One region of the Neorhizobium sp. T25_13 genome, then DNA from elsewhere that is predicted to be linked to it. Evidence: predicted binding sites of a transcription regulator. Region 1 holds the regulator's gene; each other region holds the start of a gene.

Evidence for each region. Region 1 encodes PhoB, which activates phosphate uptake and scavenging genes when phosphate is short. Its sites were predicted from a motif close to TGTCATNNANCTGTCAT; they were not measured.
Region 2: the regulator PhoB is predicted to act here: its motif matches at 1,369-1,385, upstream of ugpB (sn-glycerol-3-phosphate ABC transporter substrate-binding protein UgpB).
Region 3: the regulator PhoB is predicted to act here: its motif matches at 3,490-3,506, upstream of C5J22_RS04605 (esterase-like activity of phytase family protein).

What each region holds. Positions count from the first base shown of each region.
Region 1 covers NZ_PVBI01000002.1:405,082-412,582, forward strand. The annotation lists gene pstC (phosphate ABC transporter permease subunit PstC) at 1-1,192, shown strand, start outside; gene pstA (phosphate ABC transporter permease PstA) at 1,189-2,544, shown strand; gene pstB (phosphate ABC transporter ATP-binding protein PstB) at 2,612-3,373, shown strand; gene phoU (phosphate signaling complex protein PhoU) at 3,417-4,130, shown strand; gene phoB (phosphate regulon transcriptional regulator PhoB) at 4,152-4,835, shown strand; gene C5J22_RS05525 (winged helix-turn-helix domain-containing protein) at 4,850-5,536, shown strand; gene C5J22_RS31910 (hypothetical protein) at 5,790-5,921, opposite strand; gene C5J22_RS05530 (vitamin B12-dependent ribonucleotide reductase) at 6,193-7,501, opposite strand, start outside.
Region 2 covers NZ_PVBI01000005.1:200,878-208,378, forward strand. The annotation lists gene ugpB (sn-glycerol-3-phosphate ABC transporter substrate-binding protein UgpB) at 1-1,305, opposite strand, end outside; gene C5J22_RS13730 (YraN family protein) at 1,429-1,827, opposite strand; gene rsmI (16S rRNA (cytidine(1402)-2'-O)-methyltransferase) at 1,814-2,731, opposite strand; gene dnaN (DNA polymerase III subunit beta) at 3,002-4,120, shown strand; gene pmtA (phospholipid N-methyltransferase PmtA) at 4,242-4,835, shown strand; gene C5J22_RS13750 (histidine phosphatase family protein) at 4,838-5,431, shown strand; gene pyrF (orotidine-5'-phosphate decarboxylase) at 5,428-6,120, shown strand; gene C5J22_RS13760 (DUF1330 domain-containing protein) at 6,271-6,558, shown strand; gene C5J22_RS13765 (complex I NDUFA9 subunit family protein) at 6,661-7,501, shown strand, end outside.
Region 3 covers NZ_PVBI01000002.1:228,266-235,766, forward strand. The annotation lists gene clpX (ATP-dependent Clp protease ATP-binding subunit ClpX) at 1-75, shown strand, start outside; gene lon (endopeptidase La) at 482-2,899, shown strand; gene hupB (DNA-binding protein HupB) at 3,100-3,375, shown strand; gene C5J22_RS04605 (esterase-like activity of phytase family protein) at 3,557-5,746, shown strand; gene C5J22_RS04610 (aldo/keto reductase) at 5,868-6,854, opposite strand; gene C5J22_RS04615 (DNA repair exonuclease) at 6,970-7,501, shown strand, end outside.

The sequences.
Region 1 (7,501 bases):
TCTCGTAATGTCCGATGTGCGCAGGATCGCGGAGGGATTGGACGCCGTCATCGAAAGAGGCGGGGTCGGCGAGAACGAACTCGACGACGGCCGTATCGATTTCAACAACATCCGCACACGTCTTGCTGAGGTGGGCGTCGCCCTTGGCGGCGAGGTGCCGGTCGAAGTGTTCGAAGCCGCGAGGGCTTACCGGCAAAGCGCCAGCACCAGCAACATGGCCATGACGATCGCGGTGCTTGCTTTGGCCCTGGTCATGGGACCTCTGGCCTACCGGCGCATTCGCCCCGAACAACGGGCCCGCAATCTGAGCGAGGGTTTCCTCAAATGGGTTTTGATGGGCTCGTCGCTCGTCGCTATCCTGACTACCGTCGGCATCGTCGGCTCGCTGGTCTTCGAGACAATCAGCTTCTTCAGTCTTTATCCCTGGCAGGATTTCTTCTTCTCCTCGGTCTGGAACCCGCAGTTCCGCGGTGGTTCGGATCTCGGGATACTGCCCCTGCTGTGGGGTACCTTCTACGTATCGATCATATCGCTGATCGTTGCCGTTCCGATTGGCCTGATGATCGCCGTCTTCCTGTCCGAATATGCAGGTCCGAAAACACGCAGCACCGTCAAGCCGGCCATCGAAGTGCTCGCGGGCATCCCGACGATCGTCTACGGCCTGTTCGCCCTGGTCACCGTCGGGCCGTTCCTGCGCGATTGGTTTGCAGAACCCCTCGGGCTTGGAACGTCTTCCTCCTCGGTGCTGACGGCAGGCCTGGTCATGGGCATCATGATCATCCCCTTCGTCAGTTCCCTGTCGGATGACATCATCAACGCCGTTCCGCAGGCCTTGCGCGACGGCTCCTACGGTCTTGGCGCCACGCATTCGGAAACCATCAAGCAGGTTGTCCTGCCCGCCGCACTGCCAGGCATCGTCGGCGCCGTGCTGCTGGCGGCCAGCCGTGCGATCGGTGAAACCATGATCGTGGTGCTGGGCGCGGGCGCAGCTGCAAAACTCGATCTCAACCCATTCGAAGCCATGACGACCGTGACCGTGAAGATCGTCAGCCAGCTGACCGGCGATACGGAGTTTTCAAGCCCCGAGACGCTGGTGGCGTTCGCTTTGGGCCTGACCCTCTTCGTGATAACGCTCGGGCTCAATGTGCTGGCCCTTTACATCGTGCGCAAATACCGGGAGCAGTACGAATGACCGACGTCTCCGTGTTCACCAATGCCGGCGCTCCGCCGCAGGGAAAGTCGCTCCTTGCCCTCGACGAGCGGACCCGCCGCCGCAATGCCTCCGAGGCGCGGTTCCGCCTGATGGGCAAAATCGCCGTAGGCATCGGCATCCTGGCCCTTGTCGGCCTGCTCGTGTCGATCCTGTCGAACGGAATTTCCGCCTTCCGCCAGACCTATATCTCGCTCGATATCCATCTGGACCCCGCCAGCCTGGATAAGGCCGGCGACCGAAAGCCGGAAAACATCGCAAAGATCTCGACCTTCGGCTATGCGCCGCTGATCGAGAAGGCGCTGAACGATGCAATGGCAGCCAAGGGCATCTCCGCCAACGGAATGAATGCCAAGGCCGCGGCGGAACTGATCTCCAAGGAGGCGCCTGCCGACCTGCGCAGGTTCGTTCTTGCCGATCCTTCAGTGATCGGCGGCACGCACAGATTCGACCTGCTGGCGGGCGGCCGCATCGACGGCTACTACAAGGGGCGCGTCACCATGGAAAGCGCCGCGCTGGACCGCAACACTTCGCCCGAGCAGCTGAGGCTGGCGGACAAGCTGAAGGAAGCCGGCATCCTGACAACGCGTATCAACTGGTCCTTCTTCACTGCGCCGGACGCGTCCGATACGCGGCCGGAAGCGGCGGGATTGGGTGTTGCCATCATTGGTTCCGTCTACATGATGCTGATCGTGGTCGTGCTGTCGCTGCCGCTTGGCGTCGCCGCATCGATCTATCTCGAGGAATTCGCGCCCCAGAACCGCTTTACCGATCTCATCGAGGTCAATATCGCGAACCTGGCCGCGGTGCCGTCGATCGTGTTCGGTATCCTGGGCCTAGCGATGCTGATCAATTTCTTCGGCCTTCCCCAGTCAGCATCCATTGTCGGCGGCCTGGTCCTGACCCTGATGACGCTGCCGACGATCATCATAGCCACCCGCGCCGCATTCAAGGCTGTACCGCCGTCCATTCGCGATGCCGCGCTGGGTGTCGGCGCGTCGAAGATGCAGTCAATCTTCCACCACGTTCTGCCGCTCGCCATGCCTGGCATCCTCACGGGCACAATCATCGGCCTTGCCCGTGCGCTCGGCGAAACCGCGCCGCTGCTGCTCATCGGGATGGTAGCCTTCGTGAGGGAATATCCGGCCGGTCCTCCGGACGGGCTGTTCGACCCGGCCTCCGCCCTGCCTGTCCAGGTCTACAACTGGACCCAGCGCGGCGACCCGGCCTTCGTCGAGCGCGCATCCGGTGCGATCATCGTCCTGCTGGTCTTTCTGATCTTGATGAACCTAATTGCAATCATTCTTCGCCGCCGCTTCGAGCGTCGCTGGTAAAAGGAGCGTAGTGATGAACAACATGTCCACGAGCAACATATCAACGACGCCGACGAAGGCCGCAATTATGAATGACACCAAGATTTCCGCCCGGGACGTTCAGGTTTATTATGGCGACAAGCACGCCATTATCGATGTGAATATCGAAATACGGCAGCGTACGGTCACGGCTTTCATCGGTCCGTCCGGCTGCGGCAAGTCGACCTTCCTGCGCTGCCTCAACCGCATGAACGACACGATTTCGATCTGCCGCGTGGAAGGGCATATCTCGATCGACGGTGAAAACATCTATGATCCCCAGGTGGACCCGGTGCAGTTGCGCGCCAAGGTCGGCATGGTGTTCCAGAAACCGAACCCGTTCCCCAAATCGATCTATGAAAATGTCGCCTACGGCCCGCGCATCCACGGCCTGGCGCGCTCCAAGGCGGATCTGGACGAAATCGTCACGTCATCGCTGCAGAAGGCCGGCCTGTGGAACGAGGTAAAGGATCGCCTCGACAGCCCCGGTACCGGCCTGTCCGGCGGCCAGCAGCAGCGCCTGTGCATAGCACGCGCCGTGGCGGTCAGCCCCGAAGTCATCCTGATGGACGAGCCCTGTTCGGCTCTCGACCCGATCGCCACCGCCAAGGTGGAGGAACTCATCCACGAACTCCGTACAAATTTCACCATCGTGATCGTGACGCACTCGATGCAGCAGGCTGCCCGCGTCTCGCAACGCACGGCCATGTTCCACCTGGGTTATCTGGTGGAGGAGAATGATACGGACAAGATGTTCACCAATCCGGACGACCAGCGCACGCAGGACTACATCATGGGTCGCTTCGGCTGATACGCCCGTCTTTGCAGTCGTCACTCTCATCAGGAAGCTAAACATGTCTTCTTCCCATATATTGTCGGCCTATGACGACGAACTGAAATACCTCGGTCGCCGGATCTCCGAAATGGGCGGTCTCGCCGAGCAGATGTGCTCGGACGCCGTACGTGCGCTGGTCAATTCCGACGCCGCACTCGCCCAGAAGGTCATCTCCGACGACGTGATCCTCGATCACGCCGAGCGCGAGATCGGCGACAAGGCGATCATCACGATCGCCCGCCGCCAGCCGGTTGCGGCCGACCTTCGCGAGATCGTCGGTTCGCTGCGCATCGCCTCCGATCTGGAGCGCGTCGGCGACCTCGGCAAGAACACCGCCAAGCGCGTCATCGCGGTTCAGGGCACCGGCGTTCCGCGCAAGCTCGCCCGCGGCCTCGAACATCTCTCCGATCTCGCCCTCGTCCAGCTCAAGGACGTCCTCGACGTCTATGCGACGCGTTCGGCGGAAAAGGCCGAGGCGATCCGCAGCCGCGACGAGGAAATCGACGCGATGTACACCTCGCTGTTCCGCGAACTCCTCACCTACATGATGGAGGATCCGCGCAACATCACCACCTGCACGCATCTTCTGTTCTGCGCCAAGAACATCGAGCGTATCGGCGACCACGCCACCAACATCGCCGAGACCATCTACTACATGACGACGGGCGCCCAGCCGGAAGGCGATCGTCCGAAGGACGACTCGTCGAACACGCTCGGCGCGATCACCGAATAGAACTGACGGAGCAGACCAAGAATGCTGCCGAAAATCGCTGTCGTAGAAGACGAAGAAGCGCTGAGCGTGCTTCTTCGTTACAATCTGGAAGCCGAGGGTTATGAGGTCGATACCGTTTTGCGGGGCGACGAGGCCGAAATTCGGCTTCAGGAGCGGGTACCGGACCTTTTGATCCTGGACTGGATGCTGCCCGGCGTTTCCGGCATCGAACTCTGCCGCCGGCTGCGCATGCGCCCGGAAACCGAGCGCCTGCCGATCATCATGCTGACGGCCCGCGGCGAGGAGAGCGAACGTGTTCGCGGCCTCGCCACCGGCGCCGACGACTATGTGGTAAAACCCTTCTCGACGCCGGAACTGATGGCCCGCGTCAAGGCCATGCTGCGCCGGGCCCGTCCCGAGGTGCTCTCCAGCGTTCTCCGCTGCGGCGATATCGAACTCGATCGGGAAACCCATCGCGTTCACCGCAAGAGCCGCGAGGTGCGCCTTGGCCCGACCGAATTCCGCCTGCTCGAATTCCTGATGGCGGCGCCGGGGCGGGTCTTCTCCCGCTCGCAGCTTCTGGACGGCGTCTGGGGCCACGACATCTACGTCGACGAGCGTACGGTCGACGTCCATGTGGGAAGACTTCGCAAGGCACTCAACTTCTCCAACATGCAGGATGTCATCCGCACCGTTCGCGGTGCCGGATACTCCATGGAAACATAGTTGGTGGCCACGAGATGAGCGCGCGGGTCCTGTTGGTCGACGACGACGAGTCGTTCCGCCTGATATTGCAGAAAGCCCTCGTGGCCGACAGCTTCGTCGTATCGATGCTGGCAAGTGGAGCCGAGATCTCAAATCGCTTGAAAGCCGTTCCGCCGGATATCCTGGTCATGAGTTCGGACCTTCCGGGCGTGCGAGGTCTCGAGGTATGCCGCGAGGTGCGTCTCGATCCCGTCCTGTCGCGCCTTCCGATCATCCTCCTCGTGCCGTCGGGTGGCGAAGGCCTTCACCTCATAGCACTCGCGGCGGGTGCCGACGATTGCCTCATGAAGCCATTTTCCCCGGTCGAGCTCGTCGTCCGTGTGAAGAACCTGCTGAGGCGCGTCAATCCCGCCCTCCTGGACCACATGCTCAAGGTCGGCGATCTCACGCTCGACCGGGAAGCCCATCGAGTTCACCGGCAGAAACGTGAGGTCAAGCTCGGGCCTAAGGAGTTCAAGCTCCTTGAATTCCTGATGCGGACACCGGGCAAGGTCTATTCTCGGACTGAGCTGAAGGCATCCCTCTGGGGCGACGACACGACCGTCGACGAGCGGGCGATCGACGTCCATATCGGCCGGTTGCGAAAAGTCATCAGCCTTGGCAAATCCGACAATGTGATCCGGACCGTGCGCGGCGCCGGATACGCATTGGGCGATTTCTGACGCCGTCCGCTTGGCCCGGGCTAACTTTTGTCCTGACCGGCTCATGGCGAGCCGGTGGCTCACTGCCATGGAGGCTGGCGGGTTTGCTGTTGGCACCGGCGTTGGACCCCTCTCTTGGAATTTCTAACACTTAGCTGAAGCTAAGATGTTGAAATTCCATTCTCCCCCGCTAGGGGGGAGATAGGGCGGCGTGCCACGGACTATTTAGAAGCCTTTCGCGGCAGTTACCGCGAAAGGTATTTAAGCACCGGAATTACTTCTTTTTGTTTGGCGCCTGCGTCAATGCAGACGCTGCCACCTTTTTTACGGCAGCAGGCGTTTTAGGATTGCTCAGCAGTTTGGATGCCGCTGAAGCCACAGATTTGGATGTACGTTCATTGGCCACTGAGGGATCTCCTTGTTGATGGCCGCCAAAGCTACCTCGACTCTGATTTCTCGAATCCCATATACTAACCGTGCTACAGGCAAGGGATGCGAGTCTCTTCGCCCCGCGTGGGCTTCGGCCTTTTCGCGGTATCCAAAGCCGGGGTCTGAGGACTCCGGCTTTTTCATTTCCAATGCACGCAAATCATTTGTTTTTATTCTTGTTTTGTTCTGCTTGGTAGTCCAGCCCGAAGTTTCCTTCGGGCTGTGTTTTATTCAGCTATTCACATTAATCAGCTGCAGCCGCTCGTCGCACCACAAGTGTCGCACTTCTCGCAAGTCCCATTCCGCACCATCGTAAAATTCTGGCACTCGCCGCACATGTTGCCCGTATACCCTTGAGCAATCGAGCGCATGCGGCGTTCGTTTTCGACCTTTTTGGCTTCCGTCTTGGCGGTCGCAGCCTCGTCGGCGGCCTTGTCGGAGAAGAGGGCCGTGGTGGCTGCCTGTTCTTCGGTCAGTTCCTCGACGATCTCTTCGGCGAGTTCCTTGGCGCGCTCCTCGTAGTCCCGCTTGAAGGAGACGATTTCGGAGGTCGAGATGGCGACGGTCGGTTCCAGCTTGCGGGCGGCGGCACCGGCAAAGGCGGTGACGTTGGTGCCGGCCGAGGCGCGGGCAGGGGCGGCAGTCGCCGAGCCCTTGATGTCGGCCGGGCGGTCGCCGCCGGTGCCGGAGACGAGGGTCGGCTTGTAACCGCGGGTCAGGCCCTTGGAAACCACGTCCGCCTTGCCTTCCGAGACGCCGCGGCCAAGCGCGGTGTTGGAGAAGTCCGACGTATCGACATGCGCGAGGTCGTGGCGGCCGAGATAGGAGATCGCCAGTTCGCGGAACACGTAGTCGAGGATCGACGTGGCGTTCTTGATCGCATCATTGCCCGTGACGATGCCGGCCGGTTCGAACTTGGTGAACGTGAAGGCGTCGACATATTCCTCGAGCGGCACGCCATACTGCAGGCCGAGCGAGACGGAGATCGCGAAGTTGTTGATGAAGGCGCGCAGGGCCGAGCCTTCCTTGTTCATGTCGAGGAAGATTTCGCCGAGGCGGCCGTCGTCGTATTCGCCGGTGCGCAGGAAGATCGTGTGTCCGCCGATCTTCGCCTTCTGGGTATAACCCTTGCGGCGGCCGGGCAGCTTTTCCTGGCTGCGGACGACCTTTTCGATGATCCGCTCGACGATCTTTTCGGTGATCGTCACGGCCTGGGCGGCGGCCGGCTGGGCCAGCAGTTCCTCGACCGCGTCTTCCGCGTCGTCATCGGCAATCAGCGACGAGTTGAGGGGCTGGGAGAGCTTCGAGCCGTCGCGGTAAAGGGCGTTCGCTTTCAGGCCGAGCTTCCAGGACAACATGTAGGCGGAGCCGCAGTCCTCGACGGTCGCGTCGTTCGGCATGTTGATCGTCTTGGAGATCGCACCCGAGATGAACGGCTGGGCGGCCGCCATCATGCGGATATGGCTTTCGACCGAGAGGTAACGCTTGCCGATCTTGCCGCAGGGATTGGCGCAATCGAAGACGGCCAAATGTTCGGCCTTCAGGAAGGGAGCGCCT
Region 2 (7,501 bases), on a different contig from region 1:
CTCGAATTCACGCAGAAGCGCATTGCCGCGCTGCACCGCGGTGTCGAGCGCCTGCTTGGCGTCCTTCTTGTTGGCGAGGAGTGCCTGGAACTCTTCGTCGACAATGGTGCGGACCTGGGTGAAGTTGCCGAACCGCACGCCCTTCGAATTTTCCGAGGGAGTACCGCGGGTGATCTGCTTGATGGCGATGTCGGAACCCGGGTTCTTTGCGTAGTAGCCCTGCTTCTGGCCGAGATCGTATGCAGCGTTGGTGATCGGCAGGTAACCGGTGAACTGGTGCCAATCGGCCTGGACTTCAGGCTTGGAGAGATAGCTGAAGAACTTGGCTACGCCCTTGTAGGTCGCCTTTTCCTTGCCGTTCAGCACCCAGAGGGTGGCGCCGCCGATGATGGAGTTCTTCGGCTCCTTGATCTCGTCGTCGTAGTAAGGCAGCGGGGCGAAGCCCGGTGTGAAGGTCTTGGCGTTGTTGATGACGCCTGCGCGACCTGCGGAGGAGTTCATCGTGATGGCGCATTCCTGGGAATAGAACATGGTCGCCGCCTGGTCGCCACCGACCGGACCGCCATACTTGAACAGGCCTTCGTCCTGCCACTTCTTCAGGTTTGCCCAGTGCTTGGTCTGCAGAGGACCGTTGAAGCTGAATTCAGACTTCACACCGCCGAAACCGTTCTGCAGAGTGCCGAAAGGCTTGTCATGCAGCGCCGAAAGGTTTTCGGTCTGGACCCAGGTGATCCAGGCCGAGGTGAGGCCACACTTGGCAGCGCCGGAGGAAACGATCTTCCTCGAGAATTCCTCGACTTCCTTCCAGGTCTTCGGGGCAACCTCGGGATCAAGGCCGGCCTTTTTGAAGACGTCCTTGTTATAATACATGATCGGCGTGGAGGAATTGAAGGGCAGCGACAGGATGTTGCCCTTGGTATCGGAATAGTAGCCGGTGACCGGAGACAGGAATGTCTTCGTGTCGAAGGGTTCGCCTTCATCGGCCATCAGCTTGTAGACCGGGTAGACGGCGCCCTTGGCGGCCATCATCGTGCCGGTACCAACTTCGAAGACCTGAACGATGGCGGGCTGCTGGCCGGCACGGAACGCGGCGATCGCGGCGGTCAACGTTTCCGGATAACTTCCCTTGTAGACCGGAACGACCTTGTAGTCGCTCTGGCTCTCGTTGAACTTCTGAGCAATCTCTTCGAGCTTCTTGCCGAGCTCGCCGCCCATGGCATGCCACCAGGTGACCTCGGTCGCAGCAAGCGACGAGGTCGCGGACAGTGCGACCGCGATCGCGGCCATCGAAAGCTTTTTGAACATTTTAAGGTCCTCTCCACCTTTGTTGGGGTGAGGACCGCAATAGGGCCAGGCTGTGACAGGCCCTTAACAGTTTTATGTCAGGAATATTACATTGCACACCTATGCAATAATTTCACATCAGCGTCAGAAAGCATTCGCAAAATGCCGCGGCAGACGGCCCGGAAGCACCACGATCACGTCGTAACGCCGAGACAGTCTCGCGGCATCCTGCCGCTTTGAAAGCCAGACATCGCTCGCGGCTCGAATTCGGCTCTGGGTGACGTAACCGACGGCATCGATCGCCTCCTGTTCGCCGACCCGCGCCTTGACTTCGACAAAGGCCACCAGATCGCCTTTGCGGACGATCAGATCGATCTCCCCGAGCTTGGTGCGGTAACGGATCGCAAGGACTCGATAGCCTTTGACCAGGAGATAAAGCGCGGCGAGATATTCCGAGGCATGGCCCCATCGCTGAGCCTTTTGCCGCTGAGCCTTCTGCCGCCCGACCTTGCGGCGCCTTAAGCCCGGGTCAATCTCCGCCACCCGCCTCGCCTTTCAGGTTCAGAAGCCGCTGATAGAGATCCTTGCGCGGAAGTCCGGTCACGCGGGCAGCTTCGGCGGCAGCCTTGGCGGCTGGCATGGAGGCCGAAAGCTGGCGCAGCAACACGTCCACCTCGACTTCCCCGGGCGGCTCCTCTGCCTCGGGCGGCGCCAGAAGCAGCACGATCTCACCCTTCACGACGCGGTCGTCATTGTAATAGGCGGCAAGCTCCTCCAACGTGCCACGGCGAAACTCCTCGAACGTCTTTGTCAATTCGCGACAGACCGCCGCGCGTCGGCCCGGCCCGAGCACTTCGGCGGCGGCGCCAAGCGTTGCGCCGATGCGATGCGGCGATTCAAAGAAGATCAAAGTCGCCGGCACTTTCGAAAGCTCGGCCAGCCGGTCCCGCCGACCCTTGTCCTTGACCGGCAGGAAACCGGCAAACAGGAACGCATCGGACGGCATGCCGGAACCGACGAGGGCTGCGAGCGGCGCCGAGGCGCCGGGGATCGGCACGACCTTATGGCCGGCCTCGATCGCCATCTGACCGAGCCGGTAACCGGGATCGGAGACGAGCGGCGTGCCGGCATCGGAGACCAGCGCCACCGATTTCCCCTCCTGCAGCGCCGCGATGAGCTTCGGCCCGACCTCGTCGGAATTATGCTCGTGATAGGCGTAGGGCCGGTTGACGATGCCGTAACGGTCGAGCAGCACGCGGGTTACCCGGGTATCCTCGCAAGCGAGCACATCGGCACCTGAGAGCGTTTCGAGCGCCCGCAGCGTGATGTCGCCGAGATTGCCGATCGGGGTTGCGACCAGATAAAGCGCCGGCTCCAGCGGTCGCGCGGGCACGAAAGTATTGGCGACGCGATAGCCGCGCTGGCTGCTCTTCGGTTCATCGGTCAAGGGGTATCACGCGCAGATGGATGGTCATGAGCCTTTATGGGCAAGCCGGCCGGCTTCGGCAAGTAACGGGCAAGCTGTTGAGAACGCATATTTTCTGTGTGCAGTGCATGAGACAGATGTGAAATGACTTGCTAACGCCTTGTTCACCTCTTGCTTTTCGAAGGGGTTGTCTGCCATTTTGCCGGTCCACATCATCCGGCTGGTCCAAAGCCGGCAGAATATCAGGGGTCCGGCCCTGCCGGATCGCCACGGTCGAAAGCGATTGCGTCCATGCGTATTACTCTTGAGCGGTCCAACCTTCTGAAGTCGCTGAACCACGTGCATCGCGTGGTGGAGCGGCGGAACACGATCCCGATCCTTTCCAACGTGCTGATGCGCGCGTCGGGCGCCAGCCTCGACCTGAAGGCAACCGACCTCGATCTCGAAATCACCGAGGTCCTGCCGGCCATGGTCGAGACTGCCGGAGCCACGACGGTTCCGGCGCACCTGCTTTATGAAATCGTCCGCAAGCTGCCGGACGGTTCGGAGGTGCTGCTCGCCACCAACCCGGACGGCGGCTCGATGACAGTGCAATCCGGCCGCTCGAAGTTCTCTCTGCAGTGCCTGCCGGAATCGGACTTCCCGGACCTTACCGCCGGCAGCTTCACGCATACGTTCAAGCTGAAGGCGACCGATCTGAAAATGCTGATCGACCGCACCCAGTTCGCGATCTCCACCGAGGAGACCCGCTACTACCTGAACGGCATCTTCTTCCACACGATCGAAGCCGACGGGGACCTGAAGCTTCGCGCGGTCGCGACCGACGGTCACCGCCTGGCGCGCGCCGATGTGCAGGCACCGTCGGGCTCGGAAGGAATGCCGGGCATCATCATTCCCCGCAAGACGGTCGGCGAGCTGCAGAAACTGGTCGACGATCCGGAGGCGGCTGTCACGGTCGAGGTTTCGGACGCCAAGATCCGCGTCACAATGGGCTCGGTCGTGATGACCTCGAAGCTGATCGACGGCACTTTCCCTGATTACCAGCGGGTCATCCCGACCGGCAACGACAAGGAAATGCGCGTCGATTGCCAGAGCTTTACCAGGGCCGTCGACCGCGTCTCGACCATTTCCTCCGAGCGCGGCCGCGCCGTGAAACTGTCGCTGACCGACGGCCAGCTGATGCTGACCGTCAACAATCCGGATTCCGGCAGCGCCACGGAAGAGGTCGCGGTCGGTTACGACAACGACCCGATGGAAATCGGCTTCAATGCCAAATACCTGCTCGACATTACCGCCCAGCTTTCGGGCGATGACGCGATCTTCATGCTGGCGGATGCCGGTTCCCCGACATTGGTGCGCGACACGGCGGGCGACGACGCGCTCTATGTGTTGATGCCGATGCGCGTTTAAATCATGAAGGCGGCCGGAAACCACGGCCGCCTTTTTCATACGAGTTTCCCAGGTGCGACATTTTTCCTTGCTTTTGCGGCATTGGGGTTCCACATGGGGCAAAATGGGAGAGGATAAGAAAATGGAACTGCGCTTGAAGGAGCGGCTTGGCCGCAAGTTCGATGATGAGATCCGGTTCTTCAAGGGTTGGATCGATGGCCCGAAACGGGTCGGCGCGATCTGCCCCACCTCCTCCGTCACCGCCAAACGCATGGCAAGCGTCATCGATACGGCCTCCGGCCTGCCCGTCCTCGAACTCGGACCCGGCACCGGAATCATCACCAAGGCGATCCTGAAGCATGGCGTCTCGCCGGAAAACCTGGTCTCCATCGAATATTCGACCGATTTCTTCCAGCACCTTGTTCGCACCTATCCGGGTGTCAACTTTATCAACGGCGACGCCTTCGACCTCAAGCGCACGCTCGGCGCCTTGAAGGACAAGACCTTCGACAGCGTTATTTCGGCAATCCCGCTTTTGAGCTTCCCGATGGAGCGCCGCATCGCACTGCTCGAAGACCTGCTCAACCGCATCCCGGCTGGCCGGCCGGTGATGCAGATCACCTACGGACCGGTCTCGCCAATCATCGCCCAGCCCGACCGTTACCGGATCAAGCACTACGATTTCGTCGTCCGGAACATCCCGCCGGCGCAGCTCTGGACCTATAGCCGCGGCTGACCATGACGTTCGGCCTCTACATCACTCATCCGCAGGTCCGGATCGATCCCGACATTCCAGTGCCCCGTTGGGGGCTTTCGGACCTCGGCGCCGCCCGCGCCCGCGAGGCCGCCAAATCCGATTGGGCAAGGAAACTGGGCCGGATCGTCTCCAGCGACGAGGTGAAGGCGATCGAGACTGCGGAAATCCTTGGCCTCGCCTCGGGCATTTCGATCGAGATCGCTGAAGATACCCACGAGAACGACCGGTCGGCGACGGGTTTTCTGCCGCCGCCGCAGTTCGAGGATGCGGCCAACTGGTTCTTCGCCCACCCGGAAGAGAGCTTCAAGGGCTGGGAGCGCGCCGTGGACGCGCAGAGCCGCATCGTTTCGGCAGTCACCAGAATTCTCGCCGATCACGATCCACATGTGCCGATCGCCTTCGTCGGCCATGGCGGCGTTGGAACGCTGTTGAAATGCCACCTCACCGGCTCGCCGATCGCCCGCGACCGGGACCAGCCGGGTGGCGGCGGAAATCTCTTCTGCTTCACCCTTGCGGATCGGACGCTCTCATGCGACTGGACGCCCATCGAAAAATGGGAAGGGTTCCAGGCATGAACGCTCGTGATCGCCTCATCGTAGGCCTCGATATTCCGACCATCGGCGAAGCCGAAAAGATGGTCGCCGCGCTCGGTGACACCGTTTCCTTCTATAAGATCGGCTATCAGCTCGTATTCGCCGGCGGTCTCGAACTTGCACGCGATCTCACAAAGGATGGCAAAAAAGTCTTCCTCGACATGAAGCTGCTCGACATCGACAACACGGTCGCGAAGGGTGTCGAGAACATCGTCAAGATGGGCATGACCATGCTCACCCTGCACGCCTATCCGAAGGCGATGCGGGCCGCGGTCGAGGCAGCAAAAGGTTCCGACCTCTGCCTGCTTGCGGTTACCGTCCTGACCTCGATGGACGAGACGGATCTCGTCGACGCAGGTTACGAATACGATCCGCATACGCTGGTTCTACGACGCTCCGAACAGGCGCTGGCCGCTGGCATGGGCGGCATCGTCTGCTCGGCAGAGGAATCGGCTGCGGTGCGCAAGATCGTCGGCCCCGACATGGCGATCGTCACGCCCGGCATCCGCCCTGCGGGTTCGGAAGCGGGCGACCAGAAGCGGGTCATGACGCCTTCGGACGCGTTGCGGGCCGGATCGAGCCATCTCGTCGTCGCCCGCCCGATCGTCAAGGCGCCGGATCCGAAGGCTGCGGCACAGGCAATTCTCGCCGAGATGCAGGGCGTGCTCTGACGACTATTCGTTGCCGGAGACGGATTCTCCCTGCCGTGATCCGGGATGAGTTCCGGCGGACCGCAGGATAGGGCGCAAAGCCTGTCATATTGACTCGCCCCGGAATTTGCCTGAAGTCATCGCAACCGAAAACACGCTGGAGGAAATACCATGGCCAAGGGATACTGGGTCGCTCGCGTCGATGTCCGCGATCCGGAACGCTACAAGGATTATATCGCAGCCGCCACGCCCGCCTTCGAGAAATACGGCGCCAATTTCCTCGCCCGCGGTGGTGCGATGGCGGCGATGGAAGGCAAATCCCGCGCCCGCAACGTCATCATCGAATTCCCGTCGATGCAGGCCGCCGTCGATTGCTACAATTCGCCGGAATATGCGATCGCCATCAAGATCCGTCAGGAAGTGGCGGATGGCGAAATCGTCGTGCTCGACGGCCTTTAAGAACCGGTTGTCGCAGCCGGTGCGGCAGTGGAGACACTTCCACCCGTGCCGCGATTCGGTTAAACAGCACTCATCTCGTCCCACAGGCTCCCGGAGCACGCCATGACCATCAACAACCTTCCGCCGCTCGTCACCGTTTTCGGAGGGTCGGGCTTTGTCGGCAGGCATGTGGTTCGTGCGCTCGCCAAGCGCGGTTATCGCGTCCGGGTTGCCGTCCGCCGCCCGGATCTCGCAGGCTTCCTGCTGCCGGCCGGCTATGTCGGCCAGATCTCGCTGGTCCAGGCGAACCTTCGCTACCGCCAGTCGGTCCTGAAGGCCGCCGAAGGCGCTTCGCATGTGGTCAACTGCGTCGGTATCATGTTCGAGAGCGGCCGCAACACGTTCGATGCGGTCCAAGATTTTGGTGCTCGCGCGGTTGTCGATGCGGCACGTGCGGCCGGCGCCAGGCTTACCCATATTTCCGCGATCGGCGCCGATGCCAACTCGGAATCGTCCTATGCCCGCAGCAAGGGCCGCGCCGAGGCGACGATCCTTTCGACGCTGCCGGATGCCGTGATCCTGCGGCCGTCGATCATGTTCGGGCCGGAAGACAGCTTCTTCAACAAGTTCGCCTCCATGGCCCGCACCTTCCCCGCCCTGCCGCTGATCGGCGGCGGCAAGACGAAGTTCCAGCCGGTCTATGTGGAGGACGTTGCCGAAACCGTCGCACGCTCCGTCGACGGCACGATCGCAACGGGGAAAATCTATGAGCTGGGCGGTGGCGAGATCATGACCTTCCGCCAGTGTCTCGAGACGATGTTGCGTGTCACCAATCGCAGCAATGCGCTCGTCTCGCTGCCCTTCGGCATCGCCTCGCTGATCGGCAGCATCGCGTCTCTGATCCCCTTCGTCCAGCCGCCGATCACCAGCGACCAGGTGAAGTTGTTGAAGATCGACAACGTGG
Region 3 (7,501 bases), 180 kb from region 1:
GTCGTGCGTGGAAACGCCCGGCCGCTCTACATCTATGCCGACCGGCAGGATGAAAAGGCGAACGTTTCGGCCTGATCCGCCCGTTCCGAACCGCACAATGCAAGAGGCCCTGTCGGGGCCTCTTTTTTATGTTGGTGGACAGCCTTGCTTATTTTGATTTTTCCACCATTTTTGCCTCGCGAAGAATTGCACCATATTCGTCTTGCATTAGAGACGGTGCGGGAAGATCATCGATGTCCGGGCTGCTTCGCCTGCATGTGATCGCAGGTTGGCAGTTCCGGTGAGTCGCGTCCCGTGTCCTTAGGCGTTCCGCGCGGCGTAATGTGCGCACGCTTTGTAATACCCCTGTCACAATCCCAGCGGCGGCGGCCTTGCAAGGCTTGAAATCAAATTTCGAAAACTCCACTTTGGGCGAGAGTGAAGTGCCCGGGTGATTTGCCCGGGACGTATCCCGGAAACGGGACGATGGAAAGGAAATGAAATGACGAATTCAACGTCTGCGACTGGTAGCGAAACCTATCCGGTGCTGCCGCTGCGCGACATTGTGGTCTTTCCGCATATGATCGTGCCTTTGTTCGTCGGACGGGAGAAGTCTATTCGCGCGCTCGAAGAGGTGATGGGTTCCGACAAGCAGATCATGCTGGTCACCCAGATCAACGCCGGCGACGACGATCCCGAACCCTCGGCAATCTACAAGGTCGGCACCGTCGCCAACGTGCTGCAGCTCCTGAAGCTGCCCGACGGCACCGTCAAGGTTCTGGTCGAAGGCCGCTCGCGCGCCAAGATCGACGGCTATACCGACCGTGAAGAATTCTACGAGGCGACGGCGAGCGTTCTTGCCGAACCCGACGAGGATGCGGTCGAGGTCGAAGCCCTGTCGCGCTCCGTGGTTTCCGAGTTCGAAAACTACGTCAAGCTCAACAAGAAGATCTCGCCGGAAGTAGTGGGCGCCGCAAGCCAGATCGAGGATTATTCGAAGCTGGCCGATACGGTCGCTTCGCATCTGTCGATCAAGATCACCGAAAAGCAGGAAATGCTGGAAACGGTTTCCGTCAAGCTGCGCCTCGAAAAGGCGCTGGGCTTCATGGAAGGCGAGATTTCAGTCCTGCAGGTGGAAAAGCGTATCCGCTCGCGTGTAAAACGCCAGATGGAGAAGACCCAGCGCGAGTACTACCTCAACGAACAGATGAAGGCGATCCAGAAGGAGCTCGGCGACGGCGAGGAAGGCCGCGACGAGATGGCCGAACTGGAAGAGCGCATCGCCAAGACCAAGCTGTCCAAGGAAGCCAAGGAAAAGGCCGATGCCGAGCTGAAGAAGCTCAAGCAGATGAGCCCGATGTCGGCGGAAGCCACCGTCGTGCGCAACTATCTCGACTGGCTGCTTGGCATTCCGTGGGCCAAGAAGTCGAAGGTCAAGGCCGACCTCAACAATGCCGAGAAGATCCTTGAAGCGGATCACTTCGGCCTCGACAAGGTCAAGGAACGCATCGTCGAATATCTCGCCGTGCAGGCCCGTGCGACCAAGCTCAAGGGTCCGATCCTGTGCCTCGTCGGCCCTCCGGGCGTCGGCAAGACCTCGCTCGCCCAGTCGATCGCCAAGGCGACCGGCCGCGAATACGTGCGCATGGCTCTCGGTGGCGTCCGTGACGAAGCCGAAATCCGCGGTCACCGCCGCACCTATATCGGCTCGATGCCCGGCAAGGTCATTCAGTCGATGAAGAAGGCCAAGAAGTCCAACCCGCTCTTCCTGCTCGACGAGATCGACAAGATGGGCATGGATTTCCGCGGCGACCCGTCTTCGGCCCTGCTCGAAGTGCTGGATCCGGCGCAGAACTCGACCTTCATGGACCATTACCTGGAAGTCGAATACGACCTGTCCGACGTGATGTTCATCACCACGGCGAACACGCTGAACATCCCGGCACCGCTGATGGACCGTATGGAAATCATCCGCATCGCCGGTTACACCGAGGATGAGAAGCGCGAAATCGCCAAGCGTCACCTTCTGCCGAAGGCGATCAAGGAACATGCCCTGCAGCCGAACGAATTCTCGGTCACCGACGATGCCCTGATGGCGATCAGCCAGCAGTACACGCGGGAAGCCGGCGTTCGTAGCTACGAGCGCGAGCTGATGAAGCTCGCCCGCAAGGCGGTCACCGAGATCATCAAGGGCAAGACCAAGTCGGTTGCGATCACCGCGGCCAACATCTCCGACTACCTCGGCGTTCCGCGCTTCCGCCATGGCGAAGCCGAGGGCGAGGATCAGGTCGGCGTGGTCACGGGTCTCGCATGGACGGAAGTCGGCGGCGAGCTGCTGACGATCGAAGGCGTGATGATGCCGGGCAAGGGCCGCATGACGGTCACCGGCAACCTCAAGGAAGTCATGAAGGAATCCATCTCGGCGGCGGCATCCTATGTCCGCAGCAGGGCCGTGGATTTCGGCATCGAACCGCCGCGCTTCGACAAGTCGGACATCCACGTCCACGTTCCGGAAGGTGCCACCCCGAAGGACGGCCCGTCCGCCGGTGTCGGCATGGCAACCGCCATCGTCTCGATCATGACCGGCATTCCCGTTCGCAAGGACGTGGCGATGACGGGCGAGATCACCCTTCGCGGCCGCGTGCTGCCAATCGGCGGCCTCAAGGAAAAGCTGCTTGCCGCCCTTCGCGGCAACATCAAGACCGTTCTGATCCCGGAAGAAAACGCCAAGGATTTGGCCGAGATTCCGGACAACGTGAAGAACAACATGGAGATCATTCCGGTCTCCCGCATGGGCGAGGTGATCCGTCACGCGCTCGTCCGTCAGCCGGAAGCGATCGAATGGGATGGTACGGTGGAAACGCCGCTGATCACCACGGTCGAAGGCGTGGACGACGCAGGCGTTGCCGTCGCACACTGATCGATAGCCTTTTGGTTATGCCAAATTGGCACCAGCAATGAAAAAAGCCGGCAAAACGCCGGCTTTTTTTGTGAAAAATAACGCGGACCCCTTGTTTTTCAGGCGATTGCGGAGCTTTTGGGTTGCCACGGGCGGGCGCCTGACTATTGTCTGCCCCGATTACATGAGTCGTTCCAAAACCGTTTGAAAGGGGTGGAAACATGAATAAGAATGAGTTGGTATCCGCAGTGGCCGAGAAGGCCGGCCTCTCTAAGGCTGATGCCGCATCCGCTGTAGACGCCGTTTTTGAGACCGTACAGGCTGAACTGAAGAAGGGCGGCGATATCCGTCTTGCCGGTTTCGGCAGCTTCTCCGTTTCCCGTCGCGAAGCGTCCAAGGGTCGTAATCCTTCGACCGGCGCCGAAGTCGACATCCCGGCACGTAATGTGCCGAAGTTCTCGGCCGGCAAGGGCCTGAAGGACGCAGTCAACAGCTAACGCGCTGCCTTTAAGGCATCCTGTTACAGTCTCGCATTTGAAAAGGCCCGGGTTTTCCCGGGCCTTTTTTACGAATTGCTAATCTCCACCGGCCAGGACGCCGGATGCGAAAACTGTCATCTGCCTGTCACGACCGTGGCTCACAAGCCAGCTGTGTGTTTCATGGACAGGAGGGCTTCCCATGACGTTTTCACTTCGTGCCGCGTTGACCGCAGCACTTCTTGCTTCGGTCGCCGTGCCGGCGAGCGCCGAGCAGGTTTTCAACCGCATCGCATCTTTCCCCGTCGCCGCCAATCTTCCCGCCGACAAGGACAAGCTGAGCGTCAGCTCGGCCGAGATCGTCACCGCCAGCGAAGACGGCATGACGCTCATCTATACCGATAGCCCGCTCGGCGCGATCGGCTTCGTCGACATCACCGATCCGAAGGCCCCGAAGGCGCTCGGCGCGCTCACCTTCAAGGGCGAGCCGACCTCGGTTGCGTCGGTCGGCAAGAAGGTTCTCGCCGCCGTGAACACCGGCGAAAGCAAGCAGAAGCCGACCGGCTTCCTTGCCGTCGTCGACATTGCGACGAAGAAGGTCGACCTGACCTGCGATCTCGGCGGCCAGCCGGACTCGATCGCCGTCTCCAAGGACAAGACCTTTGCCGCGATCGCCATCGAGAACGAGCGCGACGAGGACGTCAACGAAGGCGCCCTCCCGCAGATGCCGGCCGGCGACCTGGTGATCGTCTCCCTGAAGGACGGCACCGCCGACTGCGCCTCGATCAAGCACGTGGCGCTGACCGGCCTTGCCGGTGTCGCGCCGGAAGATCCGGAGCCGGAATTCGTCGCCATCAACGACAATGGCGAAATTGCCCTGACAATGCAGGAGAACAACGAGATCGTCATCATCGACGGCAAGACCGGCCAGGTCACCGGCCACTTCTCCGCCGGCAAGGCCGATCTCGAAGGCATCGACAACAAGACCGACGGCCAGCTGTCCTTTACGGCCAAGGCTTCGGCGTTGCGCGAGCCTGACGCCGTCAAGTGGCTCGACAACAACCGCCTCGTGGTCGCCAACGAAGGCGACTGGAAAGGCGGCTCTCGCGGCTTCACCATCTTCGATCGCACCGGCAAGGTTCTCTACGAATCAGGCGCCTCGCTGGAGCGCGCGGTTGCCCGCCTCGGCCATTTCCCGGAAAAGCGCGCGCGCTCGAAGGGCATCGAGGTCGAAGGCATGGAAGCCGCGACCTTCAACGGCCAGAAGTATCTCTTCCTGCTCGCCGAACGCGCCTCTGTCGTCGCCGTCTACAAGGACACCGGCGCCGAGCCGCAGCTCATGCAGATCCTGCCCTCGGGCATCTCGCCGGAAGGCGCCGTCGCCATTCCGGGCCGCAACCTGTTTGCGACCGCCAATGAAGTCGATCTCGGCAAGGACGGCGGCGCCCGTTCGCATGTGATGATCTACGCTCTGGAAGAAGGCGTGGCCAACTATCCGAAGCTCGTCTCCAAGGACGTCGACGGCAACGTGCTCGGCTGGGGCGCGCTCTCGGGTCTCGTAGGCGACACCCAGAAGGACGGCATCCTCTATGCCGTCAGCGACTCGGTCTACACCATGCAGCCGTCGATCTTCACCATCGACACCACCAGGAAGCCCGCCGAAATCACCGGCGTCCTGCGCATCACCCGCGGCGGCCAGCCGGCCCAGAAACTCGACATCGAAGGCATCGCGCTCGACGGCAAGGGCGGTTTCTGGCTGGCGTCGGAAGGCGACTCCGCCAAGCTAACCGGCCATGGCCTCTACAACGTCGATGCCAAGGGCGAGATCAAGGCCGAGATCGGCCTGCCCGCTGACCTGCTCGCCGGCGAGACCCGCTTCGGTTTCGAAGGGGTGACGACGGTCGGGTCAGGCGACGACATGGTCCTGTGGATGGCGATGCAGCGCGAGTGGAAGGATGACCCGAAGGGCACCGTCAAGCTCGTCTCCTACAAGCCGAAGTCCAAGGAATGGGGCGCCGTGCGCTATCCGCTCGACAAGGCCGGGGCAGGTTGGGTCGGCCTTTCGGAAATCACTGCCCATGGCGACTATGTCTACATCATCGAGCGCGACAACCAGATCGGCGACGCCGCCAAGCTGAAGAAGCTCTATCGGGTAGCGATCGCCGACCTGAAGCCGGCCAAGATCGGCACCGAACTGCCGGTGGTGAAGAAGGAAGAAGCCCACGATTTCATCCCGGATCTGAAGGCTTCAAACGGCTACGTGGTCGACAAGCTCGAAGGCTTCACCTTCGACAAGTCCGGCAAGGCCTTCGCCGTCACCGACAACGACGGCGTCGATGACAGTTCTGGCGAGACCCTGTTCTTCCCGGTCGATCTCAAGGGCACTCACTGAGCCTCTCTATGGCGGAAACGAGAAAGGCCGGGTTTTGCCCGGCCTTTCTGTGTTTCTGGGGGGCGTAACCAGTAGCCCTCAGTGCTCGAGCTGCCATTTTTAAGGGGCAGGCTCGGCGTTCCTACCAGCGCTGATGCACATGCGGGGCAACCAGCCGGGCATAGATTTCCTTGGTCGCCGTCATCACGTCGGCCGAAAGTGCGGCAAGCTCTGCCGCCGCCGCATTGCCTCTGGCCTGCGCCTCGTTGCGGGCGCCGGGAATGACGACGGTGACCGCTTCGTTCATAAGGATCCATTTCAGCGCGAAAGCCGCCATCGACCCTCCCTGCGGCACCAGCTTGCGGACTTCCTCGACCGCCTGGAGGCCGACTTCGAACGGCACGCCGGCAAAGGTCTCGCCGACATCGAAGGCATCGCCATGACGGTTGAAGTTGCGATGGTCGTCCTTGGCAAACGCCGTATCGCGGGTGATCTTGCCGGACAGCAGCCCGCTTGCGAGCGGCACGCGGACGATGACTGCGACGTTCTTCCGCCTGGCCTCGTTGAAGAACAGGTCGGCCGGGCGCTGGCGAAAGATGTTGTAGATGATCTGGATACTGGTGACGTCGGGATATTCGATCGCCTTCAGCGCTTCCTCGACCTTCTCGACGCTGACCCCGTAATTCTTGATCTTGCCGGCGCGACGCAGATCGTCGAGCGCGCCAAAGACTTCCGGGCGGTAGAGGACTTCGGTCGGTGGGCAGTGGAGCTGCACGAGGTCGAGGCTGTCGATTTCGAGGTTCTTGAGGCTGCGGTCGATGAAGCCTTCGAGATTGGCCCTTGTATAGCCGTCGGCGACATGCGGGCTGAGGCGCCGGCCCGCCTTGGTCGCGACCATCGGGCGATCGCCGCCGCGCGACTTCAGGACGCCGGCAATGATCTTTTCCGAGCGGCCGTCGCCATAGACGTCGGCGGTGTCGATGAAGGTGACGCCCGCACCGAGCGCCGCTTCCAGCGCCTTGGCCCCGTCCGCTTCGGCGACGTCGCCCCAGGAGCCGCCGATCTGCCAGGCGCCGAAACCGATCTCGCTGACGGTGAAGGATGTGCGTCCGAACGCGTGGTTTCTCATGATGTCCTCCGAATAAGATTGGGCTATCCACAGGCTGCGGAACCCTGAGCTTCCTTCGTGCCCGGCATTTGCCTAAAACACCTGATCAGCTCCGGCAACCGAAACAAGCGATTCGATGACCTCCTTCCGATTCATTCACGCCGCCGACCTGCACCTCGGCAGTCCCTTCCAGGGGCTGGCGCTGAAGGATGCCACGATCGCCGAATTGTTCATCGAGGCGAGCCGCACGGCGTTTTCAGGCCTGGTCGACCAGGCGGTCGAACGCAAGGTGGACTTCTTCATCGTTGCCGGCGACGTCTATGACGGTGACTGGAAGGACAACAAGATTGGCCTGTTCTTCAACCGCGAAGTGGCGCGGCTGGAACGCGCCGGTATCCCCGTCTTCCTGCTGAAGGGCAATCACGACGCCGAAAGCGTCATCACCAGGACGATTACCCTGCCGAAGAATGTCAGCGAGTTCCCGGTCAACAAGCCGGGCAGCTTCAAGCTGGACCATTTGAAGGTGGCGCTGCACGGCCAGGGCTTTGCCGAACGTTCGGCGGTCGAAAACCTGTCGCTCGCCTATCCGAGGCCGGAACAGGGCTGGTTCAATATCGGCGTGCTGCACACCTCGCTCACCGGCCGCGAGCCGCACGCGCCCTATGCGC